Regions from separate parts of the Clostridium swellfunianum genome, predicted to be linked through region 1. Evidence: a T-box and tRNA genes for the amino acid it is inferred to sense, from the RefSeq annotation. Region 1 holds a T-box; the other regions hold tRNA genes.

Region 1 (10,667 bases):
CTGAGACTGGTTTATTATTATTTCTTTAAAAAACATATTTTACTGGTAGTTATAGTCTAGCTTGCTATTTAGGCTTGCTGACAAACATTTGTGAAAACATATTTCCATAAGGACCGCCATTTCTTATTCCAAGACCAATATGAGTGTAATCTGGATTTAGTATGTTTTTTCTATGCCCCGGTGAATTCATGAGGGCATTGTGAGCGTTTTGAATGGTTTGATTTCCTGCTATATTTTCGCCAGCTTCTACATAACTTACACCAAAGGCTTTAAGCATATCGAAAGGGCTCCCATACTTTGGAGAATTATGACTGAAATAATTATTATCAATCATATCCTGAGCTTTTACTCTAGCAACATTTGTTACCTGCATATCTATTTGAAGAGGTGAAACATTATTTTGCGCTCTTGCCTGATTAATTAACTTAAGCATTTCCTGCTCCTGGGAAGTTAAGGTGCTTGAATTTGTTTGTGCACTAGGAGTTTTAGGAGCCGTTGAATTGGTAACCCCGCCTGAAGCTTGTGAGGGGGCAGCTCCTGAACCGGAGGCATCAGTAGTAATTTGAGGAGTTTTATTTTCTACTACTATTGGCTTTGCCTGTGACTTAGGAACAAAACCAATCTGATTGTTTGGAAGCTTTACTGCAAACCAGTCGGATACTTGGCTTACAACATCAAGGGTATTATTTTTTGCTGCTGACTGAAGCACTGAAGTATTGCTTCCACAGCCAGAGGTAATATTTGCTTTATCGACTATAACTTTCACCTTTTGAATATCGCCAATTTTAGAGACTGAAGACTCTATGCCTTGAATAGGCTGACTATGTCCAGTTATTTGTCCATTGTTAGGCAGTTTGTTGTTTATAAAACTTTTTTGCCGAGGAGTACAGGAAGCAGTAAAAATTAAGGATAAGCCTAATGCAAAAACATAAATTTTTCTTTTCACGATTTTTCATCCTTTCGCCTACGCGGTTATTAATAATTTTTTATACAGTATTATCATTTGTTTAAATTAGAAATTTATAAACGGTATTTGGGTTAAAATGATAAGAAATATTTTCTAAAAGCAGTTGACACTATTTAAATTAATAGTATAATAATTAATAATATAAATAAAAATAATGTTAATAAAAGCTTTGATAAAGAGGAGTAAAGGTTAAGGAGTATTTAGAGAGGAAGGTTCAGCGGCTGTAAGACCTTCTATACAAAAAGCCTTGAAGGTAGCTTTTGAGCTTCTTGCTTGAAATACTAGTAGAGCAAGACGGTGTTCTTTGCCGTTATGATTTTGAGAGCCTATCGACTGCTGTCTGTAGGAAAAAAGGTGGTACCGCGAGTATGTCTTCGTCCTTTTATGGATGAAGACTTTTTTATTTGTCAAAAATAATCATTATAAGGAGATGAAATATATGGAAGAAACAAAAAATATTGCAACGACCTATAGCCCTAAAGAATTTGAAGAAAAAATTTATAAGACTTGGGAGGAAAAAGGATATTTTACTCCAAAAGTTGATAAAGAAAAGAAGCCTTACACAATTGTGATGCCACCTCCAAATATAACAGGAAAGCTGCATTTAGGGCATGCCCTAGACAACACTATTCAAGATTTTTTGATAAGAGTTAAAAGAATGCAGGGTTACAGTACTCTATGGCTTCCAGGAGAGGACCACGCCAGTATAGCTACTGAAGTTAAGGTGGAAAACGAGCTTTTAAAGCAGGGTTTAAAAAAGAAGGAAATGGGCAGAGATGCCTTTCTGGAAAAAGTTTGGGAATGGACTGACGAGTACAGAGAGAGAATAAGACAGCAGCTTAAGAAAATGGGAGCTTCAGCAGACTTTACAAGAGAAGCCTTTACAATGGATGAAAACTTAAACAAAGCTGTTAGAACCGTATTTGTTAAACTGTACAATGAAGGCTTAATTTATCAGGGAAACAGAATAACCAACTGGTGCCCAAAATGTAAGACTGCTCTTTCAGATGCTGAGATAGAATATGATGAGCAGAACGGACATTTCTGGCATATAAAGTATCAGGTAGTTGGCACAGGAGAGTTTATTGAGATTGCAACAACCCGTCCTGAGACCATGCTTGGAGATACAGCTGTTGCAGTGAATCCAAAGGATGAAAGATACACTCATCTTGTAGGAAAAACATTGATGCTTCCTTTAGTAAACAGGGAAATTCCAATAATAGCAGATGATTATGTAGATTTGGAGTTTGGAACAGGAGCAGTTAAGATAACACCAGCTCATGATCCTAACGACTATCAGGTAGGAAAGAGGCACAATCTTCCTGAAATCAATATGATGAACGATGATGGAACCATCAACCATCAAGGTGGCAAGTACACTGGCATGGACAGATACGAAGCTAGAAAAGCTATCATTAAGGATCTAGAGGAGCAGGGCTTCCTTGTAAAGATAAAAGACCATGTTCACAATGTAAGTACTCATGACAGATGCGGCACAACCATTGAGCCAATGATTTCAAAGCAGTGGTATTTAAAGATGGAAGGTCTTGCAAAGCCTGCTATCGAAGTTGTAAAGGATAAAAAAGTAAAGTTTGTTCCAGAGCGCTTTGAAAAGATTTATTTCAACTGGATGGAAAATATACAGGATTGGTGCATATCAAGACAGCTTTGGTGGGGACACAGAATACCGGTTTGGTACTGCAAGGACTGCGGTGAGATGATAGTTGCTGAAGAAACTCCAGCTAGCTGTTCAAAGTGCAGCAGTGAGAAACTTGAGCAGGAGAATGATGTTTTGGACACCTGGTTCAGTTCAGCACTATGGCCTTTCTCAACACTAGGCTGGCCAAATGAAACAGAGGACCTTAAGTATTTCTACCCAACAAGCACGCTGGTAGCTGGTTATGATATCATATTTTTCTGGGTAGCAAGAATGATATTCTCAGGGCTGCATAATATGAAGGAAATTCCTTTCGATACTGTTTTAATGCATGGAATAATAAGAGATGCTAACGGTGTTAAGATGTCAAAATCCTTAGGCAATGGTGTAGATCCTCTTGACATCATAGATCAGTATGGTGCAGATGCACTTAGGTTTATGCTTATAGCAGGAAATTCCCTAGGCAACGATGTAAGATTCCAGCAGGAGAAGGTTGAAGCAGCAAGAAACTTTGCAAACAAGATTTGGAATGCTTCAAGATTCGTTATGATGAATCTTGATAGAGACCTTATGGAAAAGTATAAGGATGTTAAAGAATATACTTTAGCTGATAAGTGGATGCTTTCAAGATTAAATACAGTAGTTAGAGAGATAACTGATAATATAGAAAAGTTTGAGCTTGGTATAGCATCACAAAAAATATATGATTTTATATGGACAGAATTCTGCGATTGGTATATAGAATTAGTTAAGCCAGTATTCTATGGAACTGATGAAAGGCAAAAGGGTATAGCTTATAACGTACTTTACAAGACATTAACTACAAGCTTGCAGCTTTTGCATCCAGTAATGCCGTTTATAACTGAAGAAATATATACTCATCTTGGTGCAGAATACGAGTCAATCACGATATCAAAATGGCCAGAGTATGAAGAAAATCTGAATGATAATGAAGCAGAGCAAATGATGGGATATATCATCGATGCTATAAGAAGTATAAGAAATGTAAGAGCAGAAATGAATGTACCACCATCAAGAAAAGCAAAGCTTATGGCGTATGTAGCAGCAGAAGCAAAGGAAGCATTTGAATCAGGAAAAATTTACTTCGAAAAACTAGCTTCAGCTTCAGAGCTTGATTTATTAGCTTTTAAGGAAGGAATTCCTGAAAACGCTGTATCAGTAGTAACTTCAGGTGCTGAAATATATATTCCTCTTCTTGACTTAATAGATAGGGAAAAAGAACTTGAAAGATTGAGTAAGGAAAAATCTAAGCTTAAAGCCGAAATAGACAGAGTAGAGAAAAAGCTTTCAAATGAAAGATTTGTAAGCAAGGCTCCAGCTGATGTTGTTGAAGAGGAAAAAGCAAAGGGTGAAAAGTATAAAGAAATGCTTAAGGCTGTAATGCAAAGAATTGAAAGCTTAAATTAATATTGACTTTAAAAGCATACAAATTGAAAAATATAAGAATATAAGAAGATATCTTCTTATATTCTTATATTCTTATAAATACATATTCTTATAAATATATATTTATTAAATTTCCTCATTTAATTTTAGTAAGAAGGTGGTCTCATGAATTATTATGAAGCAATGACTTACATAAAAAACACTTCCAAGTTTGGCAGTAATCTTGGCCTTGAGAGAACTGAAAAGGTATTGGAGCTTTTAGATAATCCGCATAAAAAACTTAGGTGCATACATATAGCAGGAACAAATGGTAAAGGCTCAACCACTGCTATGCTTACTGAGATTCTAAAGAAAGCAGGCTATAAGGTTGGCATGTATACTTCTCCTTATCTTGAAGAATTTGAAGAGCGGATACAGATTAATGGAGCCAACATATCAAAGGTCGACTTAAGCAGAATAGTTACAAGGGTAGCGGAAGCAGTGAATAAGGTTTTAGAGCTTGGATATGAACATCCTACTGAATTTGAAATTATAACTTGTGCTATGTTTTTGTATTTTCATGAAGTGAAGGTAGATTATGCTGTGGTGGAAGTTGGTCTTGGAGGAAGGCTAGATTCTACCAATGTTATTACTCCAATTTTAAGCATAATTACTTCTATAAGCTATGATCATATGAAAATATTAGGGGATACTCTAGATAAGATAGCCTATGAAAAGGCAGGAATTATAAAATCGGGAGTGCCCGTGATAGTTTATCCCCAAGAGTTGGATAGCCTACGGGTTATAAAAAAAGTTGCAGAAGAAAAGTGTTCTAAGATAATTGAAGTTCCTAATGAATGCGCAAAATTAAATGCTTTAGATGAAACAGGCAAAAACAGAATCACTCAGACAGTATTAATAAGAACGGATAAACAGAGCTATGATATAGAACTATCGCTTTTAGGAATACATCAGCTTCTAAACTGTGCTGTTTCGGTTTTTGCAGCAGAAGAATTAATTAAGCAGGGAATAAATATTAGCGAGCAAAATATAATATCAGCACTGAGGAAAGTTAAATGGCCAGGAAGGCTAGAAGTTATAAATCAAGATCCGCTAGTGGTTATAGACGGTGCTCATAACATAGACGGAATTAAAAAGCTTACTGAAAGTATAGAAAGGTACTTTAGCTATGAAAAAGTAGTTCTAATACTGGGTATCCTTGCAGATAAGCAAGTGAAGGAAATGATAGATACTATAGTGCCAAAAGCATATAAGGTCATAGCGGTAACACCAAACTCTGAAAGAGCAGAGCTTGCTAGTGAATTGGCTGAAGAAATAAAAAAGATTAATTCTAATGTTCAGGTTATAGAAAACTACGAACAAGCCTATAAAGAGGCGTTCTCCTATTGTAATAATAAGGATTTACTGCTTATATCAGGTTCGCTATACATGATTGGAGATATGAGAAAGATAGTTGTAAGGCATTAAAAAACAATTTAAACATTATGTTCTTCGGCAGTCTGATTTTAAATTTAATCTTACTTTTTATTAACAGTTTCTCACTCTCTACATATTATATATTAATATAGCGGGGGTGAATAAAATGAGTAGTTTGTTCATATGCAATACTTCTTCAGATTACATTTCGCAAATCAATTTAGCTGAGTTTTATGAAGAAAGAAGAATACCCTTAGGTGTGGACAAGATTAGCAGGATTGGACCGCAAGGAATATGTGCATATAAAGATAAACTTTTAGTTGCTAATAGTTACAACAACAGCCTGTCTATATTGGACATGGCTCAGATGATGCAGATAGAAGAGTATTTTATTGGTATGCATTGTAATGGGGTTGAAGTTTCCGAAGATAATGCCTATGTTGTATGCGGAGAGCTTAATAGTATCATTATCTTCAATTTAACTAAAAAGAAAATAATTGAAGAAATTCCTTGTGGAAGCTTCCCATACAGCATAAGTATTGACAAAACAAAAGGATTTATTGCTGTTGCTAATATGCACAGTGATAGTATAACTCTTATAGATTGCAGAAACAAAGAAAATATCTTGAACATAAGGTCTTCGAATTATCCGACAAAGGCAGTTTTTGATGAAAGTTCACAGTTTATATTAGTAGCAGAAAGCAATATGGGAATAAAGAGTAATGGGACCTTAAGCATTATAGAGCTAAACGGTTTAAAAAGGGTTGGTAAGATAAAGGTAGGCAACTCCCCGGTTGATATTTTTACTGAGAAAAATTACTGTTATGTATCAAATCTTGGAGATGGAACAATAAGTATTGTGGATATTAAAAATTTAAAGGAAATTAAAAGGATAAAAACAGGAGGCATGCCAAGAGCTATTATAAAGCATGAGGAATATATTTATGTAAGTGACAGCTATAATGATATAATACTGCAGCTAAATCTTAAAAATGGAAACAAAAAAGTCATTTCCGTAGGAAAAGAACCTACAGCAATGACTATATACTAATCTATTAACTGCCTCATTATATTATTGTAGAGTTCTGCTGAGTTATTTTTCCATTTGCTGCAAAGTTCACGAGCCTGCTTATTAGTAGGAACATTTACTTTTAGGTCTATAAGTATTATTTTATTTTCCATTGCCTTTAGGTTTACTATATAATTATTGTCGTTTTCTATAGTATAGTCAGCAGATACAGTAACTTCTTTCTTGATTTTTTCCAAGTTTGATTTCAAGTATTTATCAATTGTTTCTATTTTATTTTTTGAAAGTCTTTCTCCAAACATTGATAGAACTTTCGAGCCTGTTTCAGTTATGACTAGTCTATGCTTGGATTCTTCACCAGCATATTCTAGAAACTTTGATGCTACAAGCTCTGATATGTATTGGTGAAGAGTGAAGTAGTTTATAAAATTATTCTCTAGTATAATTTGCGTTATTTGTATATTTGAAATTGGAAGCTTTATTTTATCAAAAATATAAAGCAAGAGCAATTTGTTTTCTGCTAATTCTGAAGTATCTCCAAACATATTTTACCCCCTGTATAGTCCTCTATGTGCGCAGAGAGCAGCAGTGTTGCTGCCTTTTAAGCTGATAATAAAATTATATATAATACATTATAGCATAAAAAGCACCGAAATAAATCGGTGCTTTTTATTTTATGTATAGTTTTATAATTATTTTCCATTTAATAATTCTTTTTCGGCCAGACTTATAAGTCGTTTAACCATTTCTCCGCCAACACGGCCGCAGTTTTTTGAGGATACGGAACCCCAATAATCTTCGGAACCTTGATGTACTCCAAGATCTAATTCTTCTGCAATTTCATACTTCATATTGTCTAGTATTTTATGAACTTCTGGAACCAATTGAGTTCTTCTGCTGCCTGATGATCCTAATGCCATGATAGTGCCTCCTTTATCCATATTTACTTACTCATTATGTATCCATTTATATTTTGTACAGGCAATATTGCTTTATACTGTACTATTAAAGGAATTATTGCCTTAATTAACCACTGCTAAATTTGGTCATATAATCTCATCTAGAGAATAAAATTATAGGGTAAAGAAATTTAACAGAGGGAGAGATATGAGAAAGTGGAAAATAAAAGATTTAAGCACTAAAAGATTTATATTAGCTTTAATGTTACTAGCAGCAAGTTCATTTATAGCAATAGGGCTAAACTACAAGAATATGGGTGTTTTTAGACTAGTACATAAAAAAGTGCCAATTTATTCGGTAGATACAAAGGAAAAGAAAATAGCCTTAACCTTTGATATAAGCTGGGGTGAAGATACTACAGCAAAAATTCTTGATATTCTTGACAAATATAATGTTAAGGCAACTTTTTTTCTTGTAGGAGGGTGGATTGATAACAACGGGGAACTGGTTAAGGAAATGGCTAAAAGAGGACATGAACTTGGAAATCATACTAATAAGCATCCTAATATGAGCAATATATCTAAGGAAAGGCTTATAGAAGAAATAATGCTTTGCGATTCAAAAATAATGAAGCTTACTGGGCAAGGTACTAAACTTTTTAGGTGCCCTGAGGGCTCTTATAATGATACTGTTTTGGATACGGTTCAAAGTTTAGGACGTTATACAATTCAGTGGGACGTAGACAGCATTGATTGGAAAGAACACGGACCAAGTATTGAATATAATAGAGTTATGAAAAAGACCAAGCCTGGCTCAATATTGTTGTTTCATAATACTGCAAAATATACGCCTGAAACTTTGCCGCAGTTAATTGATAAACTTCAACAAGATGGATATAGTTTTGTTAAGGTATCAGATTTAATTTATAAGGATAATTTCTACATCGATGCTTCAGGAAAGCAGATATCGAAATAAAAAACACTATAAAAGTAAGTTTAAATACAGTATAATGGAAATAAATTCCTTAAAATATTGGACAGTATAAAATAGCACGTCCTGCTTAAAATAAAGTTAAATAACCTTTAAGACAGGAGGAGATTATATGATAACACTAGCAGTTGTTGAGGGTTTTAATGAAAAAAGTTTTAAAGCCTATTTAAGCAATGTATTAGATTTGCTGCATATTGACCACCGTTTCTTAAGCATTGAAAACTTAAAGGATAAAGACCTTGATTATGTAATACTTAATAAAGCTAAAAAAAGTAATAATGAAATTAATTTAAGAGCAGGTTACTGTTTCGTAAATATGGATGCAAAACTGGAAGGCAATATAAATATTTATGGGAATATGATAACTTATGGTTTTGGGATCAAGAACACAGTTACAGTATCCAGTGTTGAAGATAATGGAGAAAGTTTTGTTTACTGCCTCCAAAGGTATCTGAGTGAAAGAATTGGGGAAAATATAGAACCTCAAGAAATTCCGGTGTACATAAAATTTTATGATGATAATGAACTTTACGCAGCTATGGTAGCTATAACAATATCTATACTAGAAGGAAAAAATATAACTTATCTAGAGAAAACACTACAGAAAAAATTATTAGTTTTAAATTAAAAAAGTTATATTTTATTTTGTTTTTGAATATTTATATTCTGTGATGGAATTTAAAACGAAGGGAAAGAGGGGTTACTAATGGATAATTTAATGTTAAACAATAAGATTTATTTGGAGGGCCAGATAGGCTCTGACCTCCAATTTAGCCACGAGATGTACGGTGAAGGATTTTATACCTTTAATCTTGAAGTCCCAAGGTTAAGCGATGCTAAAGATATTTTAAGCGTGACAGTTTCAGAAAGACTTATAGGAGGAATGGAACTTAAGGCAGGAAGTGAAGTAATAGTAGAAGGACAATTAAGATCCTATAATAAGTTTGTAGATGGAGCAAACAGACTTATACTTTCGGTTTTTGCAAGGAATGTGGAGTTTTGTATAGAAAAGAGCAAAAATCCAAATCAAATATTCCTTGATGGTTATATATGCAAGCAGCCCGTTTACAGGACAACTCCTTTTGGAAGAGAAATTGCTGACATGCTGTTGGCAGTTAACCGTTCCTATAATAAATCTGACTACATACCAACAATAGCTTGGGGAAGAAATTCTAGATTCTGCCAGGGACTTCAAGTTGGTGATAATATCAGGGTATGGGGAAGATTGCAAAGCAGAGAATACGAAAAGAAAGTATCTGAAACTGAAACTATTAAGAAAATAGCCTATGAAGTTTCAATCTCAAAGATGGAAAAGGTAGGTAAGGATTCTCCATCATTAGAGGATGCTAATGCAGAAAGCATCTTAGAAGAGTTAGAAGATTAATAATTGAAAAACTCAGCAGTGCGAGTAAATGCACTGCTGAGTTTTTATTTTCTAAGATCATCAAGTATTTCAGTTTTTCCTTTTGTTTTTTCGTCTACTGTTTTTACTATTTTAGCAGGAGTTCCAGCTACTACAACTCCAGCAGGAACATCTTCTGTAACTACTGAACCTGCAGCAACTACTGAGCCTTTTCCTATCTTAACACCTTCAAGTATTACAGCATTTGCTCCAATAAGTACATCATCCTCAACTATGCAAGGTTCTTTGCTTGGTGGTTCAAGAACGCCTGCAACTACTGCTCCAGCACCTAAGTGAACTCTTTTCCCTATCTTGCCTCTAGCACCTACAACTGCATTCATATCAATCATGGTACCTTCACCAATTTCAGCTCCTATATTTATTACAGCACCCATCATTATTACTGCATTTTTTCCAATGGATACTTTATCTCTTATAATAGCGCCAGGTTCTATTCTAGCTTCTATATCTAAAATATCCATTAGTGGTATAGCTGAATTTCTCCTATCATTTTCAAGTTTGAACTTTTCTATTTTTCCTTTGTTGTTTAATATAAAGTTTGTAACTTCATTGCTTTCTCCAAATAGTATGTAAAATCCTTCGCTGCCATAAACATCTATGCTGCCGAAGTTACTGCCTTTAAGATTACCTGATACATAGGCTTTTACAGGAGTAGTCTTTTTTGCTTCCTTTATGTAGCGTGCAATTTCATAAGGATCTGTTAAATTGTATTCCATATTATAGCCTCCTCTTATACTGTATAAATTTAATAAAAACATTTTATATTAAATGGAGTAGTAATGCAATAGAAGAAAATCTTTATAATATTAGAAATAAAGTATATAATGTTTAATAATTGGATACAAAAGAAGGTGGCATATAATATGAAGGATATGTTTTC
Region 2 (10,667 bases), 1.4 Mb from region 1:
TCAACATTCTTGTCTATCATAGCATCTGTAAGTCTCAACAAATGTTCATTGGTGACAAGGCCAAGCATTCCTATAACTTCATCATAGTCTACTTTACCGTTTCCCATAGATATAGCCTGATCAAGTACACTTAACGCATCTCTCATAGCTCCGTCAGACATTCTAGCTATAAGGTGAAGACTTTTATCTTCAGCAAAAACTCCCTGCTCCTTAACAATCCTTCTAAGCCTTTGAAAAATCTCTTCACTTCTTATTCTTGTAAAGTCAAAGCGCTGACAGCGTGAAAGAATAGTTATTGGAAGCTTTTGAGGGTCTGTAGTTGCAAGGATAAATATAGTTCTTGAAGGGGGTTCCTCTAATGTCTTTAAGAAGGCATTAACAGCTCCGTCTGATAGCATATGAACCTCATCCATTATATAAACCTTGTACTTGGCTTCTCTTGGAGGATACTGTACCTCATCTATAATATCTCTTATATTGCCTACTCCATTGTGTGAAGCAGCATCTAGTTCTACTACATCTATAGCAAGTCCAGCGTTGATATTTTTGCACATTTCACATTGATTGCAGGGCTCGCCATCCTTAAGGTCAAGACAGTTTACCGCCTTTGCAAGTATTTTAGCAGTAGAAGTCTTTCCTGTACCTCTTGTTCCGCACAAAAGATAAGCATGAGCTATTCTATTATTAATTATTTGGTTTTTTAGAGTTGTGGTTATATGCCTTTGTCCAACCACATCAGCAAAATTTCTAGGTCTCCACTCTCTATACAAAGCGGTATACGCCATGGTCTCACCCCAATCTATCTAATAGTTATATATTAAACTCTGATATCTCAGTTATTAAAACATCAGCTTATATTATACCTTATTAATGCTTCATTTAAAACATCCACTTTGAAAATTAGGGAAGTTTTAAAGCACCACAAAAAACAAAAAAGACGCCTTTCAGCATCCTTGTTATCTTTGGTATTTAGTTATGTAAACCGTGCACCTCGCTTCGACTGATAGCATATGAGCGTTATCTATCTAGTTAGCTCAAACCAGGTTGCTCCACGGCACACAAAAATTATCACTTACCGCTGCTTCCTTCCGGATCTGACGGGGTTCATGAGTTTTTGTTGCGTGGGACCCAATTCTCAACGCCACTTTTATAGACCAGACCTCACATGCTAGAGCCTAAGCGAGGAATTCAATCCTGCTGCAGCGGATTGCAGGTTACAGGGCACCGCTAGTTCCCCATCTAGCACGGAATTGGCGGAGAGCATGGGATTCGAACCCACGATAGAGTTTCCCCTATACACGCTTTCCAGGCGTGCTCCTTAAACCACTCGGACAACTCTCCATATACTCATGAAACATAATGTCTTAACGACAAGACTTATTATACAATGTATTTTCTCTTAACGCAATAGGTTTTTACTTAAATATAGCTGGCAATATAGGATAAAATAACAATTAAGACTAAAAAATCAGCAGTAGAAACATATTTTTCACATAAAGCTAATTAATTAGTGAATTGTTAAATCTATAAGCATTCTGGAGAAAATGCACTATGTATTGAAGCAAAATGGTTTTAATTTAGAATAATGGCGTTTTATGAGTTTGATAAATATCTCACTTCTTTATATAATAAAATTCGTCGGGTAAGCCTGATAAACAAAAACCAGAGTTAAGGGCGCATAGCTCAGCTGGGAGAGCATCTGCCTTACAAGCAGAGGGTCACAGGTTCGATCCCTGTTGTGCCCACCATTTAAACTTAATATGCTGGCATGGCTCAACGGTAGAGCAGCTGACTTGTAATCAGCAGGTTGTAGGTTCGATTCCTATTGCCAGCTCCATATTTGGAGGAATTCCCGAGTGGCCAAAGGGGGCAGACTGTAAATCTGTTATCAGTGATTTCGATGGTTCGAATCCATCTTCCTCCACCAAAAAAGACATACGAAAGTATGTCTTTTTTTATTACTCATATATGTATGGATTGTTAGGCTTTTCTATATTAATAAGCTTTTCCACCAATATTACAGGATACTTCTTTATAACTTTGTTATTTATATCTTTCTCTTCCTTAAGACTAACCTTTCCTTCTACAACTATCCAGGAGTCTTTCTCTAAAGCTTCAGACTTATCATAGCTTCCCACTACCCCTAAAATTTGAGAATCGGCAGCGCAGCAATTAATAAGCATTCTTGATACAAGGAACTCATTTTTGCTTAGCTTGTTATCCTTAAGTACAAAGCCTGTTATTCTAATTTTCTTTCCTATATGCTCATCAATATGGTCACTTAAGTCTTCTAAATAATGAATATAATTTTTTTCATTAAAAATTATCTCATTTCCTTCTATGCGCTGCTTTTCGTTATGACTATGCTCTGCTATACTCTCAATATGACTAGAGCTTACAAGAATTACTCCTTTTTTCTCACCTATCTGTGAGGTAAGACCTCCTGGAGCTATAAATACTCCAATAATTAAGGTTATAAAAAACAGCAAATACCCCTTCTTAAATCTAACCCTAGTTGCAACAGTAAACACCTTAAACAACTGCACTACTGCAAGTTCTCCAAATACAATAAAAGAAAACGCTGCATACTTAACCATTTTAGGATGAAGAAATAAAGTTATCTTCCCTGAGGATATAAGGAAATATATGTACAAGGTGAATAAGGATAATATCAGAAACCAGATAAATTCATTTATATTAAATCTCTTCATTTTTCATCCTTCCTATAAAAACATATTTATAATGCTTCCGGCTACAAAGCACATGGTGAAAATTAAAAATACTAGCTTAATGATAAAACTCTTTTTAAAGGAAGCTGTGAGCATTAATGTGTTTTTAATATCAATCATAGGCCCTAGAAGCATAAAAGTAGTTATACCTCCATATGTAAACTGTCCTACAAATGTGCTGGCTATAAAGGCATCCGCCTCTGAGCAAAGTGAGATTAAAAAGGCAAAAAACATCATAGCCGCTATAGAGTAAATAGGATGCTGCCCTACTACTAGCACCTGTTCTCTTGATATAACTGTCTGAAAAAAGGCAGATATAAAAGCTCCTAATATAAGAAACTTACCTATATCATAAAGCTCTGAATTTGTATGATGAATTATTTCCATAAACTTGGATTGTTGTTTTTTATAGGTGTGATCATAACCGCAGGAACAAAGGCTTCCACCTTCAACAAAAGAGTTTTTTAAAGGTGATGTTTTTCCCTGAAGCATGTCTATTATTATTCCAATGGATACTGCTATCAAAAGCCCAAAGCCACCTCTGACTAAAACCATATATGGCTTGGCATGAAAAGCATAGTAGGTTGATAATAAAACAATAGGATTTACTATAGGCACTGCCAGCATAAATGCTACTGCCATATTTATTGGAACACCTTTCTTAATAAGTCTTCGCGCAATGGGAATTACTGCACACTCACATACAGGGAATATGAGGCCTGAAAGAGCTGCAGCAAATACACCCAAAAACCTATTTTTAGGAAGAAACCTTGCTATCGTGTTTTCAGTTATAAAAACCTGAATGAGGGCAGATATAAAAGCCCCCATCATTATAAAAGGCATTGCTTCAAGCACTATACTTATAAATATTACTGAAAAATTTTGTATCATACCTTTTTTCTCCTCAATCTCATTTCCCAGGCATGGGGTAACTTATCTCTTAAAGCCATTTTAAAGCTTTTTATAAGCTTATCTTGAAGTATATCTGCCTTTTTTAGCTTGCTATCTATATCATTGATACTGTCTAGACAAATTATAAATGCACCCTGATTTAAGGTTTCCAGTCTTTTTACTAAGCTTTTTTTTGCCTTATCTTCAAGCATGCTGCTGTTATTTATAATAATTAAATTGCTATGATATATAAAAGGCTCAATTATTTCTCTCATGTTATAGAAGAACATATCAAAAGTTACTGCATCAGTTATGTGATATACAGTAGGCTCAAGACATAAATGTTCTAGTTCAAAATTAAATACGCTTAATACTTCTCCCAAGCTTTTCATTCCGTTATGCTCAATTATAATTCTGTGAGGACTATAAAAATTTATCATTTGTTTTATATATGCCGAGCTTAAAGCTTTTGAAGCATCTTGTTCTTTTATAATTATTTTGTTTTTCAAGCCTTCCTCAATATATAAAGCTTTCTCTCCTGTTTCACATTGAAGTATAAGAACTATCTCTCCCGTAACTAAACTGTTTTTAACTAGCGAATTAATAAATGTTGTCTTACCAGACCCTAAGAAACCTGTTACAATTTCTATTTCAGTTTTTATTTTCATTCCTCTTTCCTCATTTACAAACTAAATACTTTTTTCAAATTTTCTCTATTTAGGTTTGTACCGATAACACAAAGCCTTCCAGAGTAGTCTGGAGAGGTTTTTCTCATTTCAAATTCCCCAGGAACATAATCAAACTGCATCCATTCATCATTATCTCCTTGAACTATTCCTTTAGCTCTTAAAATATTACCAAAGGAGCTGCTGTCAATTTTCTTTAGCAGATTAACTAAAGCCTTTTCACTAAACCTTCTTGGTGTTTCATAACTCCAGGTTTCAAAAATTTCATTTCCTGCATGATTTTTTACTGATTTCATAGAAGCTGTTCCAAGAGAACGTCTGATTAAATTCACTTCGTTCTGAAGGGATAGTTTTGTGTTGTTATGATTTAATTCTACAATTCTCTGTGCAGCTAGCTTATTCCAAGGTGTAGTTACTATACAAGCTTTGTTATTAAGCTTTTCTACTTTTTCTTTTATACTTTCTATTTTGTCTGCTTCTAAATTTTGAGTTCTGCTCAAAACTATAATACTGCTGCTCATGATTTGATTTCTGTAAAACTCTCCAAAGTTAGCAAGATACATATCGTACTTTAGAACATCAACAACAGTTACAACCATGTTAAGCTCTATAATACTTTTTAATTCTATGCTGCTGCAGGCAGTGAGCAAGTCTGAAAGCTTAGCTACACCTGTTGGCTCTATAATAATTCTTTCCGGGCTATACTTAGCAACAACCTCTTTAACAGCCTTTTTAAAATCTCCTGATATATTGCAGCAAATGCAGCCGGCATTAATCTCCTTAACCTCGATATTTGTGCTTTTTAGTATACTGCCATCTATGCCTATCTCACCAAATTCATTTTCTATAATAACAACCTTTTCCTTATATAAGCTTTCACTAATCAATTTTTTAATTAATGTTGTCTTTCCTGCGCCTAAAAAACCTGAAAAAATATCTACTTTAGCTCTCATGCAACCCTCCTGTATTCTTATTCTGTACATGACAATTATTAATTGTCACGCCTCCTGTATTCTCATTCTGCACGTAACAATTATTAATTGTCACGCCTCCTAGTAAATGCCAATTACTATTAAAGCTTATTTAATAAAAACTATTTTTATACTAAATTTCTCTCAATTTTTAGCAATATATAGTATCTTTTATTGTAATACTAGGAGTATGAGGCTATAATATAAGTAAAATTTCAAAATTTAACCATAAAATCATATACTGGGGGCTGTATTATGAAATTTGTTACTTATGAGTACAATGGAAAAGAAAAAGTAGGAGTGCTAGCTGAAAATACAATAATTCCTTTAGATGGATTTGGTTCAATGTATGATTTGATTGAGAACTTTAGAGAAGATTTAGTTAATGTGAATAGTTCTGAAAAACTGCCTATAGAAGCAGTTAAACTTCTTGCACCCATTCCAAAGCCAAGAAGAAATCTCTTATGTCTTGGAAAGAACTATGAAGACCATGCAAAGGAACTAGGCGCAACCAAAATTTCAGATAAATTTGTACCTGATGATCCTATATATTTTACAAAAGCTGCTGAGGCTGTTATAGGAAATGGTGATTTTATTAAATATTCCCCTGACGTAACAAATCAGGTTGATTACGAAGTTGAGCTTGCTATAGTTATAGGCAAGGAAGGAAAGAACATAAAACAAGAGGAAGCAGAAGACTACATATTTGGCTATACAATAGTTAATGATGTATCTGCCAGAGACCTTCAGATTAAGCATAAGCAGTGGTTTAAGGCAAAAAGCTTAGATACTTTTGCACCTATGGGGCCTTGTATCGTACATAAAAATGAGATTTCTTTACCGCTTGAACTTGATATAAAATCCATTGTTAATGGAGAAGTTAGACAAAACTCTAATACGAGGCTTTTAATTTTCAATATTCCCTATATTATAAGCGATTTATCTAAAGGCTTTACTTTGAAGCCAGGAGACATAATTTGTACAGGTACTCCTAGCGGGGTTGGCTTTGGCTTTAACCCTCCAAGGCTATTAAAAGCTGGAGATACCGTGGAATGCTGCGTTGAAAAGATAGGAACTTTAATTAACAAGGTTAAAGCTATATAAGTTAAAGGCTCCGGCAAAACTGCTGGAGCCCTTTTAATTTAACTATATTTTAAACCTATCTACATTTTTATTAAGTCTTTCTGCCATAGCCTCAATATTCTCAGCAAGCTTTGACAGCTGTTCCATAGTAGCAACATGTTCCTGAACCGATGAAGATATTTGTTGTGTAGACGCTGAAATCTGCTCTGAAATAGCTGATACCTCTTGAACATTGCTAACTATAGTTTCTTCCTCAAGCACTACTCCCTTTAAATCTTCAAAAATATTTTTAAACTGAGAAGTGGTCTTGTGAACCTCGGATTGAATAGCTTTAAAGGCTGACATTGTATTATCTACTATATCAATCTGATTATCCATCTTAAAGGAAATATTCTCTGTAGTATTTGATACTCCCTTTACGCTTGAAAGTACTCCTGCAACTATTTGGTTTATACTCTTTGAAGAATTCATAACCTGCTCTGCAAGCTTTCTTATCTCATCTGCTACAACAGAGAATCCTCTGCCGGCTTCCCCTGCTCTTGCAGCTTCTATGGCAGCGTTTAATGCTAGAAGATTTGTCTGCTCTGCAACATTATTTATTACATTCATTATTTCACTAATCTTTTTAGCATCTTGATTTAGCATCTCTATGTTTGACACAGCCGCACCAAAAGAACTTCTGACATCTTCTATAGACTTAACTAAATCAGTAAGTTTCTCTGCTCCAATATCAGCTGACACTTCAATCTCTGAACCACTTTTCGTAGCATCCTTAACCTTTATTTGTATTTGTTCAAGTGTACTGCTAAAGTTTTCTAAAGATCTATTAACTTGACTAACATTATTATCTTGCTCTTCAATCCCTGCTGCAACTTCAATAATAGATTCTGAAACAATCCTGCTAGAGTTCTCCACATTTTCACTAGAATGTTTTAATGTAGCTGATATTCCCCCTAGCTCATCCATACCCTGTTTTGTTTCTTTAATCATTCCTTTTAGTACAAAAATTGATTCATTAAGGGCATTTGTAAGCTTTCTTGTTTCATCATTTGACTTACTTTCAAATTCTACTGTAAAGTCTCCTTTTTCAAATAAATCAAGCTTTTTTATTGTGTTTATTATTGGAGTAGTTATATTTTTAGATATAATTACTCCAATAATAACTGCAAGTGCCTGCACCGCTAAAGCAACAATAAGAACTTGTATAATACTTTTAGTAATCATGCTGTTCATTAGACCTAAGGAAATTCCAACACTTATAGTTCCAACCTGTTTATCTGCCTGAAAAAAAGAAGTAGATACATTATATACTTTTTCTCCACCATCCGTTTTAAAGGTATATCCATTAGACTTCCCTTGTTCTATGTTTTTTGTTGATTCACTGCTGCCCTGAGTAGAAGCAGAAGATACAGAATCAACATTTTCATCATTTGCTGCCTTAAATTCACTATCACTTGAAGCAACAACCTTTAGGTTTGTGTCTGCAAGTGTTATATACTTTATATTTCCATTGCCTTGTTCTTTAATTTCCTTTAATATTTTTGTGATGCCTTCCCTATCGTTTAAGTCATGCTTCCCTATTTCTCTGTTAATAACACTAACCAGATTAGCACCATCGTTCTTCATTTGACTTGTAACTGTTGTTCGCATTGCATAAAAAGAAACACCTATAAAAGTAAATGTACATATAGAGGTTAACATTACCATAGATGCTAGTATTTTTGTCTTTAATGATTTAAACATATTTATCCCCCGAAAGCTTTTAAAATAAGTGCGTTATAGAAATAACATATAATGTATATTTCGACGTTACTTTATAAACTCCTTTATTTCTAATAGGTATTTTTGTAGTATATTATTGGAAAACAAAAAAGTACTCCAAATTTGCTGGAGCACCTTCTTTGGCGGAGAGAAAGGGATTTGAACCCTTGGTACGGGTATGACCCGTACGGCTGATTTCGAGTCAGCTACCATAGACCTCTCGGACATCTCTCCATATTCTTTTATTTTATTATTTTACTAGATTTTAAGATAAAATGCAAGAAACAATAAAGGAGCCTAGGGCTCCTCTATCTATTTAATCCTTACTTCAAAATCACTGATTATTCTCTGTGGATAGTTATATAACTCTAAGAAGATTGGACCTTTAATATCGGAGTTATTGTCAATTATAAAATTTATGGTTTGTTCGTTAACGCTCTCGCTGTATGTCTCACAATGATTTTCATGGTAGGCCTTTCCATTAGAGTCTTTAAAGGTACCGCTGAAAATAAAGTAGCCCAGTTTTTCATCAAACAACTTATCTCTTTCAAGAGAGAATGTTATACGGGTTTCTGTTTCTCCTTTGTCTACTCTCATTAGCTTAAGCTTTTCGTCAGGAGCCTTTAAAAGCTTGCTACTTTCAATATCTACAACTACATTTGCTTTATCCTTGTCAACAGCCCTTACATTAGAGGCTTTTATATATAAGTGCTTTGGTGAATTAAAATAGTTGCTCTGGAAGTAAATTGTTTCGTGACTATCATTTTTCCTGCTGCCACTAACTCCATTTATGATAGTTCCCCATTGATTTCCCTTTTCATCAACAATTTTTATATCATCATAGCCAAGTACTTTCTTTGAGTTATTTTCATCATACTCAACCTCTACGGCAGCTCTTATTGGTGTAATCATCACCTTCTTAAAGGTTACTTTTTGGCCGTCTATATTAATTTGCTTATTTAAGCTATAGCTTTTTTCCATAGCCTCTATTTTTTTCTTATTTACAGGAATATCATAGGTCCAAATTCCATCTATCATGGTTTTCACCTTATTTATATCATCATAGGAATCCAGTTCTCTAAGCTTTATTTCAAGGTGAAGGTTATTTGGCAGTGTACCTTCCTCTATAAAACTTATTTCAATCTTATCTTCAACTTTTTTATTGCCGACTTTCTCATCAGGTCTGCTTACGCTCCAGCCTACACCTACAGGGAGCTCTTTTCCCTTCTCATCAATTAATTTTACTTCAGCAAGTTCAATAAACTTGCTGTCTTTATTATTTTCTATGGAATAAAAGATTAATGCTTTATATTTGTCTATTATCGTATCCTTAATGGTAAAGGTTATGCCTTCTTTAGTTATGGACGAGTTGATGTTTTGAATAAAATTGTTCTCTACAGCACTCTGCAGTCCTTTATCGTGATTTATCAGCCTAACCAAGTATTCAAGGCCGGGAATCTTAGTTACATAAGCTGCAAAAACAGGCGATGTTCTAATGAACACTGTAAATAAAAGCAATAAACATACCACCGCTGCATTTGCTGCAAACTTTGTCCTATTTACTTTCTTTTTCTTTATGCCAGAGGCGATTCCTTTTTTAATATAATCATCTAAATTATCTGGAACTACTATGCTATCTTCAGCATCAAACATTCAAATCACCATCCTTCTTAAAATAATTTCTCAAGCTATTAAGTCCACGGTGAAGCCAAGTTTTTACAGTTCCCTCGGGACAATCCAAGATGCTGGCTATGTCCTGGGTAGTCATGTCTTGAAAATATTTAAGAACTACTACTTCTTTATACCTTGAATCCAATTTATTTAAAGCTATTTCAATATCAAGCATATCATCTTCTGAAGTGCTGTTAATTGCCTCAATCTCTATAGTTAGCTCAGTTAACTTCTTATTTCTTTTAACTTCATCTATGCAGTAGTTTATTAGTATTTTAGTAACCCAGGTTTTAAAATACTTCGTTTGCTTTAACTTTTTAAGCTTTATAAAAGCTCTACAGGTAGTTTCTTGAACAGCTTCAAGTGCCTCCTGCTGACTTTCTAGATAACTATAAGCTATCTTATACAAGCTTTTGCTATATAAGGACATAAGCTTATAAAATGCTTCATTATCTCCACTTTGAGCTGCTATGACCAATTCTTCCTCGCTCATAACTTCCTCCCTAACAGTACGCTGCAATTTATGCATGGCTGTATTATTTGTTTTCTCTTTCGCCAATTAGACTTTGATTAACCCACTTTAGTTTCACAAAATATTATTTATTTTTAACTTATACTTTTACCTTAAAGCCTCTATATTTTTATATTGTTAAATTGTTATCTTCTTTTCTTCTTTTCTTCTTATCTTGTTTTCTTCTTATCTTCTTTTCTTGAAAAATTCTTTAAGAAGCCTGCTGCATCGTTCATCATACATCCACTCAAGCTGTGTCTTGTAATTAAGATGATAGTCATTAATTATATCTATAACGGAACCGCAGCCACCTGCAGTTGGGTCAAAGGTTCCTATATAAAGCCTGCTTATCCTTGCTTGGGAA
Region 3 (10,667 bases), 1.6 Mb from region 1:
AAGTGAAGGGCAATAGCTGCAAGCGTGGAGAACTTTATGGAATAAAGGAATGTACAAATCCAACTAGAATACTAACTACTACTGTATTTGTAAAGGGTGGATCGGAAGAAGTTCTTCCAGTAAAAACTGAAAAAGATATTCCTAAGGGAAAGATATTTGATTGTGTTAGAGTTTTGAAAGGTATTGTAGTGGAAGCACCTGTAAAAATTGGGGATGTAATTATAGAAAATATTTTAGATACGGGAACGGATATTGTTGCCGCAAAAAATATATCCAAGGTGTAAGAGTGAAAGGAATTTGGTATTGGGCTAAATTCCTTTTTTATACTTAATTGTTAAATGGACAATATGCTAGTATAATAGTAGCATTGGTACATGATTTTGGAGGGTGGTTGGAAAACTTATGAGTTATTTGAAGCAATTGGATAGAGATCTCTTAGGATTTTTTTCAGAAGGAATAAAGAATGCTTTTTTTGATCAATTAATGCCTTTTTTTTCACTCATAAATAATCATGGAGAGGTATGGATAGCTCTAGCAATAATTCTTATGATTAACAAAGATACAAAGATTAGAAGACTTGGGATATCTGTACTTATAGCTTTAGCTATTGGAAATATAATAGGAGACCAAATACTTAAAAATATTATAACAAGGCAAAGACCTATAGGAATCGAGTTTGGTTTTGATTTTATAATTAAGTTGCCTAAGTCGTATTCATTCCCTTCAGGACATACTACTTCTTCCTTTGCTGTATTTGGAGCATTTTTATTCAGTAAGGCAAGGTATAAGTATTGGGTGCTGGCACTAGCTTCTTTTATAGCCTTTTCAAGAATATATCTTCATGTTCATTATCCATCCGATATACTTGGAGGGATAGTTTTAGGGTTGATATGTGGGAAATTGGCTGTTAAATTAGGAAAAGGTTTTTTTAGAAAGGAGAATTAATCATGCCTGGATTTATATATGAAAAAGAATATGAAATACACTACTACGAGGTAGATAACAGAGGTAGAGCGCTGATAACAAGCATAGTAGATTTTTTAGGAGATATAGCTACAAAGCAGTCCGAGGAGCTAGGTATTGGGATAGATTATCTAAAGGAAAATAAGCTTGCCTGGGTGCTTTATAAATGGAATATTGATATGTATAAGTATCCGGTTTATGGGGACATAATTAAGATAAAAACCTGCCCTTATTCTATGAGAAAATTTTACGCCTATAGAGCTTTTGAAATATTCAATTCTCAAGGAGAGCTTCTAGGTAAAGCTGAATCTGTTTGGTTCTTAATAAATCTTGAAAGAAGAAGACCAGCGAGAATTGGGCAGGATATATACAAGTTCTATGGCTTGGATGTAGATGATGAGAGCATACTAGAGATTGGAGACATAGAAAAACTCCAGAATGTAAACAGTGAAAAAATGTTTAATGTCAGATATAGTGATATAGATACTAACCAGCATGTTAACAATGCAAAATATATTGCTTGGGCCATAGAAACAGTACCAATGGGGATAGTAATCAACTATACTCTGAAAAATATAAAAGTTACATACGAAAAAGAAACTACCTATGGAGAGACTATAACAGTATTTACCGAAACAAAAGTAAATGACAATCAAACTACTTGTATTCATAAAATTATAGATAAAGAGGGTAAGGAGTTAACGCTTCTTAAAACTATTTGGGAGAAAATTTAAATTTTCTCCCTATTATTTTATTAAACTTATAATTTTGATAAAATAATGTATACTGATAGTTATACTGTCGATTTGTGCAGGAGAGGTGTGGAGGAAACAGTATGAGAAAAAAACTAATACCTTCCGGTATTGAGGCTATAGGATATGTGCCATGGGGAACTCATCTTAGCCAGCTTTATGAAACAAAGGAAGATTTATTGAATATATTAGCTTTATACTTTAAGGCAGGGCTTGAAGGAAATGAATTCTGCTTATGGATTACTTCTAATAGTGTAAAGGAAAGCGAAGTTTTAGAGGCGCTAGGAAAGCAGGTGCCAAATGTAAGAAAATACTTAGAAAGTGGACAACTGTCTATAGGTGATTATAAAGATTTTTATTTACAAGATGGAAAGGTTAAACCTGAAAACCTAATAAATAAATGGGTTGAGCTGCATGATAGTATTATAGGGAAGGGGTTCCATGGTCTTAGAGTTTGCGGTGATGAAAGTTGGATTGAAACAAAGCTGTGGAAGAGCTTTATAGAATATGAAAATCGTCTTAATAAAATAGTTAACAGCTACAAAATAGTTGCTTTATGTACCTATTGCTTAAAAAACTGCAGTGCTTCAGATGTCATAGATATAATACAAAGTCACCAGTTCATGCTTGTAAAAAAGAATGATGAATGGGTTATCGTTGAGGGTACAGGACTAAAGGATGCTAAGGAAAAACTTAATAGAGTGAATAGGCTTTATAAAGTACTCAGTAAAATAAACCATGCGGTTATAAGAAATCATAATTCCAGAGAATTATATGAAGAAGCTTGCAGAATTGCAGTTGAGGATGGTTTATTTAAGGCGGCTTGGATTGGACTTGTTAATAAGGAAGTTGAAGAGTTTGAGCCTGCAGCCCAATGGGGACTTAATAAAGATGAAACAGAATTGTTATCAGAACATCTTAATAGCTGTGAATTATATAAAAATGGAATGATTAGCAATATGATCAATACTAGCGGATATATGATGTTAAATGATATTCAAGACAAAATAAAGCATGTTGAATTTCGAAAAGGTATTATTAGGCATAATATAAACTCCTGTGCAATATTTCCGCTTGTAGTCGGTGCGGAAGTCATTGGCATTATGGCTTTCTATTCACAGGAATGTTCTTCTATGGCAAAGGAAGAAATTGACCTGCTTAGAAGTCTTTGTGAGGATATTTCCTTTGCAATTAAAGCTATTGAAAAAGAAGAGGAGTTAAGACAGAGTGAAGATAGATACAAAAAGATACTTACGCTCTCTCCTGCAGCCATAATAGTTCACAGCAGATTTATAATAAATTATGCGAACTTAGCCTCGGCAAAGCTTTTAGGAGTTGATAAACCCGAAGACTTAATAGGGAGAAGTCTTTTGGATTTCATCCATAAAGATTATCACGAAATAGTTAAGGGAAGGAAAAAATTATTAGGGCAAGAAGGGGTTCCGCTACCTTTTGTTGAGGAGAAATATATAAAATCAGATGGAAGTATTATAGATGTTGAGGCCACTGCAGCTTATTTTCCGTACAAGGATAAAAATGCTATGGTATCTGTAATTAGAGATATAACTGAGATAAAGAAAATAGAGCAAATAAAGAAAGCTTCAGAAGAAAACAAGAGACTCTTAGGTGAAGCTAGAGAATATGATAAATTAAAAACAGAGTTTTTTGCTAATATATCCCATGAGCTTAGAACTCCTATAAATGTTATACTTTCAGCGGTACAGCTTATAAATCTATACGGTACGGATGATAAAATAAAGAAATATATCGATACCTTGCAGCAAAATTGCTATAGGCTGTTAAGGTTAGTTAGTAATATAATTGATATAACTAAGATGGATGCTGGATTCTTTGAGCTTCAGTTAAAAAATCATAACATAGTAAGTGTAGTTGAAGATATAACTTTTTCAGTATCGGAATATATAGAAAACAAAGGCATAAGTTTATTGTTTGACACAGAAGTAGAAGAAAAAGTTATTGCCTGTGATCACGATAAAATAGATAGGATTATGTTAAACCTCCTCTCTAATGCTGTTAAGTTTACTAATTCAGGAGGAACTATATTAGTAAATATATATGATAGAAATGACAATATTTTAATTTCTGTAAAGGATGATGGCATAGGTATTCCTGAAGATAAGAAAAGCTTAATTTTTGAAAGGTTTCATCAAGTTGATAAATCTCTTACTAGAAGTCATGAAGGCAGCGGTATTGGTCTTTCTATTGTTAAGTCATTAGTTGAGCTTCATGGTGGAACTATAAGAGTTCAAAGCGAGTATGGAAAAGGTACGGAGTTCATAATTGAACTACCTGTGAATATTGTTGATGAATATGAGGACGTGAATACTAACAGCATTCAAGGGGAAAATTTTGAAAAGATAAGCGTAGAGTTTTCGGATATTTATAAATAAAAAGAATGAAGAATTGATAGGGTTTCACATTTAATTCTTCATTCTTTTTATTTTCTTAAACAAAGTTGAACTTATTTGCTTAGCTTTGAGGCAGCGTTTGCTGCAACATAGGCAGAGCTCCATGCCCACTGCAAATTAAAGCCTCCGCAGTCTCCGTCTACATCTAAAATTTCACCTGCAAAATATAGATTTGGAATGAGAAGAGATTGCATAGTTTCAGGGTTTACATCCTTTGTATCAACTCCGCCAGCAGTAACCTGAGCATTTGAAAAACCATTAGTGTCTGTAACAGCGAATTCCCAGGATGTTAACAGGTTATACAAATTTTTCTTTTCTCTATAATTTAAGTCCCAGGCAGCTTTATGAATATCGGTTATTCCAGCTTCTTTTAAAATAACTGGTATAAGTTTTTTGTTTATTATCCCAATAAAGCAGTCATGAACACTTCTATGGCTGAATAGGGCGAAATGAGTTTCAAGGAAATTCTCTAATTCATCATACTTCATCGTGTACATAATGTTTATTTTAAGAGAAGTCTTTATTCCCTTTGAAAGGGCATAGGAAGCTGTCCGGCTTAATTGCAAAATTGGAGGACCTGATATACCGTAATCTGTAAACAATACTTCTCCAAACTCACGCTTTACAAGCTCATTATCTATAAGTAATTCTGCTATTCCATTAAATTTAACTCCTGATAATGCTTTTAAATTCTGATAGTGAAGCTTTAATTGAACTATTCCTGGTATAGGATTCACTACTTTATGACCTAAATTTTTAGCCATCGCATAACCTGAGCCGTCAGAGCCTGTTGGTGCTAAGGATTTGCCGCCGCAGGTTAATATTACTTTGCTGCACTCATAGCTTTCATTAGTTGAAGTTTCAAGTATAAAGCCCTTCTTAGTTTTTCTTATATACTTAACCTTTGAGTTTAAGTATATGGATATATTTCTATCTGATAATGCAAGTCTCATAATGTCAAGCACTGAAGAAGCCTGAAGAGACACTGGATACATTTTCCCCTCCTCAAGGGTTGTCAGGGGTAACCCGATAGAAGAGAAGAAATCTATGGTATCACTAACTTTAAAAGCATTTAGTGCATATTTGAAAAAGTCAGGATTATCACTATGATATCTATCTTCTGTGGCATACTTATTTGTAATATTGCACCTACCATTTCCGGTGGTTAAAAGCTTCTTACCTACTCTGTCGCTTCCTTCTAATATTGCTGCATCTATTCCCATATCCTTAAGCAGTATTGCTGTCATCATTCCAGCAGCACCGCCGCCTATAATAATAACTTCATGCCTCAAAATAATCTCTCCCTTAGCTTTTATAAGTTTCATGTCATCTTTATATTTTATCCTAAACTTAAGGTTTTGAATATATTAACAAAATATTTTAAATTACCATGTGCAAATGTAAACTGTTTTGATTGTAAAATAACATACTAACTAGAAAGAGCGGTTAAATTTACATTTGTGTGAGCAAATTTATTAAACTATAATTTAATTGTGCTCACGAGAAAAAACTCCGACAAGCAAATCAGCGAGCAGTATAAGCTACCTAAATTCTGCAAACAGGAGGAGGATTTTTATGAAAATAAGAGTAGTAAATCAAGGACTTTCTGAGTTTAATCGCAGTTATAAGGTTAAAAATATAAATTATGATATGGTTATTGCTGTAGAAAATGATGAGTTTATTCCTTTATTTATGGAAGATATTGAATTAATACCTGAGAATGAATATGATGAGATGATTATCGAGTATAGAGATATTTTGAAAATTAAGCTTGGCAAGAGTATATCCATGAAATTTTATGCTGCATTAATAAATTGTATTGAAGAAAGGATAGGAAAAAAACTAATTAGCTTGGATGTTTTAAGAGATGAATATAGTATTAATAAGAGAGGGGTATGGGAGAAGAAACTAATATTAGTAGTTAACCATGCTATTCCTTTAGATATATCAGTTATCGGTGAAAAGTATGCGGAGCAGTTCAGTATAACCTTTAAGGATATAACCCTTCAAAGCTTTATTGAAGGCTGCGGCGAGAATATAAAACATATAAGAAGAGAGATTGAAGAAAAAGAAAATTCTATAAAAGTATATAAACGTGCTATTAGTGAGGTTCTTAGAGGCAGGTTGAATTCTGCGACTAAAATTGAAGATAGGCTTCCAGAAGCACAATAAATATATGTAAACTGTTCTAGGAATTTATAGAGCAGTTTATTTTTTATGTAATTACTTAGTAGGGTTTGATATATAATATACCTATAAAATAAATAATGGAGATGATATTGTGCAAGCTCAAGAATTATTAAATTATAAAAATTGGGTAGTCGTAGGAGATGTTTTAAATCAAAGCAAATATGCCAGCAAGATACTGCTTTCATTAAAAGTTTCAAAGTTTAATGCATCTGGAGTAAACCCAAGAGATACAACAGGAACTGTGCATAAGAGCTTAAAGGAGGTTCCATACAAGATAGATGTTATTGATCTATGTATTAACCCTATTGCTGGTTTTAAAATTATCCAGGAGGCATATGAGCTTGGTATCCACAAGGTTTTAATTCAGCCAGGAGCAGAAAGTTCAGATATAATAGATTTTTGCAAGGAAAATGGAATAACTGCTGTTGAAGGCTGTGCACTTGTAGAGCTTAATAGCTATATGAGATAACTATATAAGAAACGAAAATATAAAAACATAAGAATACAACAATATAAGAATATATAAATATAACTAGATAAGGGGATATATAGTTATATTTATATACTGAGAAATTCAACAGTCACATTATAGGAAAAAAATTCTATTAAAAATTTTTTAAAAAACTTGTTGACAGTTTGTTAGATTTTTTGTATTATAGTCTATGTCGGGTCGCGAGAGCGGTCGAAACGATAAAATATGGCTCATTGGTCAAGCGGTCAAGACACCACCCTTTCACGGTGGTAACAGGGGTTCGATTCCCCTATGAGTCACCACTATGGGCGCATAGCTCAGCTGGGAGAGCATCTGCCTTACAAGCAGAGGGTCACAGGTTCGATCCCTGTTGTGCCCACCATAGTGATTTAATTACTAAAAATAATATATGGCTCAGTAGCTCAGTTGGTTAGAGTGCCGGCCTGTCACGCCGGAGGTCGAGGGTTCGAGCCCCTTCTGAGTCGCCATTATTATGCTGGCATGGCTCAACGGTAGAGCAGCTGACTTGTAATCAGCAGGTTGTAGGTTCGATTCCTATTGCCAGCTCCAATAAAACATGGCTCATTGGTCAAGCGGTCAAGACACCACCCTTTCACGGTGGTAACAGGGGTTCGATTCCCCTATGAGTCACCACATGGGCGCATAGCTCAGCTGGGAGAGCATCTGCCTTACAAGCAGAGGGTCACAGGTTCGATCCCTGTTGTGCCCACCATGTGTTTTATTACAAAAAAATAAATATGGCTCAGTAGCTCAGTTGGTTAGAGTGCCGGCCTGTCACGCCGGAGGTCGAGGGTTCGAGCCCCTTCTGAGTCGCCAACAGAAAATCCTGAACGTTATGTTCAGGATTTTTTATTTTTTGTTGAAGCTTAGGTTTTAAAATAGTGTGGTTTTATAGCTGACCAGCTATCGTCTCACTATTTTAAAGCGAAGGTTTGTAAAAATAAAAGCTGAAGTTTATGTTCACTTCAGCTTAATAGTTATTTTGCTTTACTTAGGTTTTTCTTTATTCTGATGTCATCTCCAAAGAACTTATATAATCCGAAGTTTCCAAGAAGCCTTGAGCTTATACGTTCAGAGTAGATTTGAAGAAGCTCTTCAAGGGTGCAGTTAGTTGAAACTATCATCTTTTTATTCTTTAGAATTTTTTTGTTTAAAAGATTAAACAATTCTGTTTTGGAAAAATCACTTATCTGTTCTGTTCCCAGGTCGTCAATGATTAACAAGTCACAGTTTATAATAAGATCTTCAAGAAGCTCCTCACCGTTAAAACGTATGTTTTTTAAGTTTTGAATCAAGCTTTCAGCGGTTCTATAAACTACCAGATATCCTTTATCTAAGAGCTCTTTAGCTATACAGTTAGATAAAAAAGTTTTCCCTGTACCTGAGTTTCCATAAAAGAGAAGATTTTCATTTGTAGAATCAAAAGTTCTAATAAAATTCATGGACCTTGTAAAAGTTTTCTCCATATTTTTTCTTGGACTTTCAGGCTCGCTTCCAGCCTTTCTTGATGAGTAATATTCCATGTTGAAATTATCAAAATTATTATCTTTAGTAAGCTCATTTAAATCAGAATTCTTGTAATAGATTTTAACTAGATTATGCTTATAACAGGAACATTTTTGAACTCCAATAAAGCCTGTATCCTGGCATTTCTCACATTTATAATTGATTTCTAAATAATTTATAGGATAGCCCTGTGAAAAAAGAAGTTCGGATTTTCTCATTCTTAAGTCTGTAATTTTTTCTCTTAACAGTTTAAGGTGCTCGTCTCTGTTTGGTATATCTTTAAAAGCAGTCATGGAAACCTCAACACTGAGTTTTCCAATCTGTCTTTCAATATCCAAAACTTGAGGCAGCTTTAACTCAATCTCTTTTCTTCGATTTGCTAAAGCTTTTGCTTCTGATTCCCTTAAGTTCTCATAAATTTTCATTATCTCTGCTTGATAACCCTTAATCATCGCTATTCTCCCATCCTAAAAGCTTCTTCTCAAGCTCATCAAAGTTGTAGCTTCTCTGCTCAAAGTTGTTAAAGGTACTGTTTTGAGGTGGTTTAAAATTATTCGGCTTTCTAGCTGGTGTGGTTTTTGTATCCTTTTTTGCAATATCTTCAAGAGTCATGAGGCCATCTTTATACCAGCTGGTTAAGATACCATCGATATACTTAAATTCTGCTTTATTAATTCTTTCAAAGCAAATATCGCAAGCTTTAAAGATTACTTCAAGAGGGAATTTATAAGTGTTAATCCATTTGTCCAGCATATCCTCCTGAGGCTTCATAACTTCTCCATCTTTCGCGCCAAGATAAGTTAGAATTTTTTTGATTTTAATCCACTTGTCCTCACGCCTCTTTATAAAAGATTGAGCTTCTTCGATAGTTTTTATATTCGAATCAAACCAGGCAATAGCAATTTTCTCTATGTATCTAAAATCAGTCTTACCCTTTGAGACGCTGTATTGAATTATTAGCAGTATAACTTCAGGAGGGAAATTGTACTCCTTCTGCCAGCCGACATACATGCTCATTTCTTTCGAAGAAAGTGGTCGCCCAAGAAGCTTTTCGATATCCTGAAGCATATCCTTTGTTGGACCTTTATTTAATTCTTTCAAGAGGTTTATATTGTTATCATTGCCTTCAATTTTTTCATTTAAATCTACAAACTGTATGCTAAAGTTTCCCATGTTGTCTATAGGAATCATATTAATAACACCTTCATCATTCCAATAATTCCAAGCGTTTAGAACATCTGTCTCAAGAAGATGCAGCGTGCTTGCTAAAATGGAAGAGCTAACCCCTAATTCACCAGACATACAGTATTTAAGACCAAGAAGATAAACCTTAACAAAATCCCCGCGGGCTCTAACCATGTACTTATCTATGAAAATGTTGCTTACAGGCGTGTAATCTTGAGCCTTACTCTTAAACATAAAAGTGCTCATAGTACCTCAACCTTTCTTTGCTAATTTTATACAATATATAGTATCGCATAAATCAATTATAACAAAATATAGCCCCTCTCACAACTTTTATGACCTATCTTAAATATGGACAACTTGCCAATTTTTATTCATATAGTGGAACTTATTAGAAAAATAATTATATTTTATACAAAGTTGGGTATATTACTTAAGGTGAGAGGAGAGATAACTATTGAGTTTCTTTAATAGATGTAAAAAATATATAGCAATTGCAGCAGTTTGTGGAACTATAGGTATGTCCTACATATATATTATCGAAAATAAAGCTAATGCCTATGAAGTCCGTGTAGGCGATAAGGTAGTAGCATATATAAACGAAGATAACAACACAGTTAATATGATAAAGGCTATAAGTGAAGATGTCGAAAACAGATTTGGGAGCTCGGAACTTAAAAATATATTAAGCTTCAATAAAGCTCAGGTTGCCAATAGCTTTATTACAGATGAAAATAAATTAAAGAAAGCAGTTTTAAATAATGCTCAAATAGAAGTAGAATCATGTGTTTTAATATCAGATGGAAAAGAAGTTGCTTTAGTAGGAAATCAAGCCGAGGCAAAGCAAGTGCTAGAGAAGGTAAAGAAGTATTATGCAGATAAGAGTGAAATATCAATAAAGGAAAGTAAGATTAAGAATAGTATTACATATTCTATGAAAAAGGTTTTAATTTCGAAGGTTCAGGAAATAGATAAGGCTTATGAAGCTATTATTGAGGCTAATTCAAAGTTTAAGACACCGATTGTTACTGTTATACTTACCGGAAACACAGAAACTAAACAGGTAATATCGCCTGCAACAACAATAACCTATTCAAATGAAATGCTAGTTGGGCAGAGTAAAGTAAAAAGTAATGGTAAAGAAGGAGA

What was found. The T-box of region 1 lies ahead of NBE98_RS19905 (valine--tRNA ligase). A T-box ahead of a tRNA ligase gene usually reads a tRNA of that ligase, here a tRNA-Val.
Region 2: it has a tRNA-Val gene. The T-box ahead of NBE98_RS19905 (valine--tRNA ligase) is inferred to sense a tRNA for this amino acid. The anticodon was not compared.
Region 3: it has a tRNA-Val gene. The T-box ahead of NBE98_RS19905 (valine--tRNA ligase) is inferred to sense a tRNA for this amino acid. The anticodon was not compared.

Annotation. Positions count from the first base shown of each region.
Region 1 is NZ_JAMOFV010000006.1:4,176,426-4,187,092, reverse strand. Features, by position in the region: gene NBE98_RS19910 (CAP domain-containing protein) at 65-946, opposite strand; T-box leader at 1,128-1,352, shown strand; gene NBE98_RS19905 (valine--tRNA ligase) at 1,407-4,052, shown strand; gene NBE98_RS19900 (bifunctional folylpolyglutamate synthase/dihydrofolate synthase) at 4,197-5,498, shown strand; gene NBE98_RS19895 (YncE family protein) at 5,614-6,498, shown strand; gene NBE98_RS19890 (DUF4364 family protein) at 6,495-7,019, opposite strand; gene NBE98_RS19885 (alpha/beta-type small acid-soluble spore protein) at 7,167-7,394, opposite strand; gene pdaB (polysaccharide deacetylase family sporulation protein PdaB) at 7,597-8,349, shown strand; gene NBE98_RS19875 (hypothetical protein) at 8,477-8,992, shown strand; gene NBE98_RS19870 (single-stranded DNA-binding protein) at 9,071-9,748, shown strand; gene dapD (2,3,4,5-tetrahydropyridine-2,6-dicarboxylate N-acetyltransferase) at 9,793-10,503, opposite strand; gene NBE98_RS19860 (pyridoxal phosphate-dependent aminotransferase) at 10,651-10,667, shown strand, end outside.
Region 2 is NZ_JAMOFV010000006.1:2,753,034-2,763,700, forward strand. Features, by position in the region: gene dnaX (DNA polymerase III subunit gamma/tau) at 1-785, opposite strand, end outside; RNA gene ffs (signal recognition particle sRNA large type) at 983-1,248, opposite strand; tRNA gene NBE98_RS13160 (tRNA-Ser) at 1,252-1,341, opposite strand; tRNA gene NBE98_RS13165 (tRNA-Val) at 1,673-1,748, shown strand; tRNA gene NBE98_RS13170 (tRNA-Thr) at 1,763-1,837, shown strand; tRNA gene NBE98_RS13175 (tRNA-Tyr) at 1,843-1,927, shown strand; gene NBE98_RS13180 (TIGR03943 family putative permease subunit) at 1,959-2,711, opposite strand; gene NBE98_RS13185 (permease) at 2,724-3,620, opposite strand; gene NBE98_RS13190 (GTP-binding protein) at 3,617-4,288, opposite strand; gene NBE98_RS13195 (CobW family GTP-binding protein) at 4,303-5,259, opposite strand; gene NBE98_RS13200 (fumarylacetoacetate hydrolase family protein) at 5,533-6,381, shown strand; gene NBE98_RS13205 (methyl-accepting chemotaxis protein) at 6,424-8,103, opposite strand; tRNA gene NBE98_RS13210 (tRNA-Ser) at 8,263-8,355, opposite strand; gene NBE98_RS13215 (DUF4179 domain-containing protein) at 8,434-9,774, opposite strand; gene NBE98_RS13220 (sigma-70 family RNA polymerase sigma factor) at 9,767-10,285, opposite strand; gene NBE98_RS13225 (nucleoside deaminase) at 10,490-10,667, opposite strand, start outside.
Region 3 is NZ_JAMOFV010000006.1:2,614,178-2,624,844, reverse strand. Features, by position in the region: gene NBE98_RS12540 (DUF1667 domain-containing protein) at 1-284, shown strand, start outside; gene NBE98_RS12535 (phosphatase PAP2 family protein) at 403-945, shown strand; gene NBE98_RS12530 (acyl-[acyl-carrier-protein] thioesterase) at 948-1,697, shown strand; gene NBE98_RS12525 (MASE3 domain-containing sensor histidine kinase) at 1,799-4,126, shown strand; gene NBE98_RS12520 (BaiN/RdsA family NAD(P)/FAD-dependent oxidoreductase) at 4,198-5,436, opposite strand; gene NBE98_RS12515 (hypothetical protein) at 5,720-6,316, shown strand; gene NBE98_RS12510 (CoA-binding protein) at 6,426-6,803, shown strand; tRNA gene NBE98_RS12505 (tRNA-Glu) at 7,034-7,108, shown strand; tRNA gene NBE98_RS12500 (tRNA-Val) at 7,113-7,188, shown strand; tRNA gene NBE98_RS12495 (tRNA-Asp) at 7,218-7,294, shown strand; tRNA gene NBE98_RS12490 (tRNA-Thr) at 7,302-7,376, shown strand; tRNA gene NBE98_RS12485 (tRNA-Glu) at 7,386-7,460, shown strand; tRNA gene NBE98_RS12480 (tRNA-Val) at 7,464-7,539, shown strand; tRNA gene NBE98_RS12475 (tRNA-Asp) at 7,567-7,643, shown strand; gene NBE98_RS12470 (ATP-binding protein) at 7,805-8,785, opposite strand; gene NBE98_RS12465 (DnaD domain protein) at 8,778-9,764, opposite strand; gene NBE98_RS12460 (peptidoglycan DD-metalloendopeptidase family protein) at 9,976-10,667, shown strand, end outside.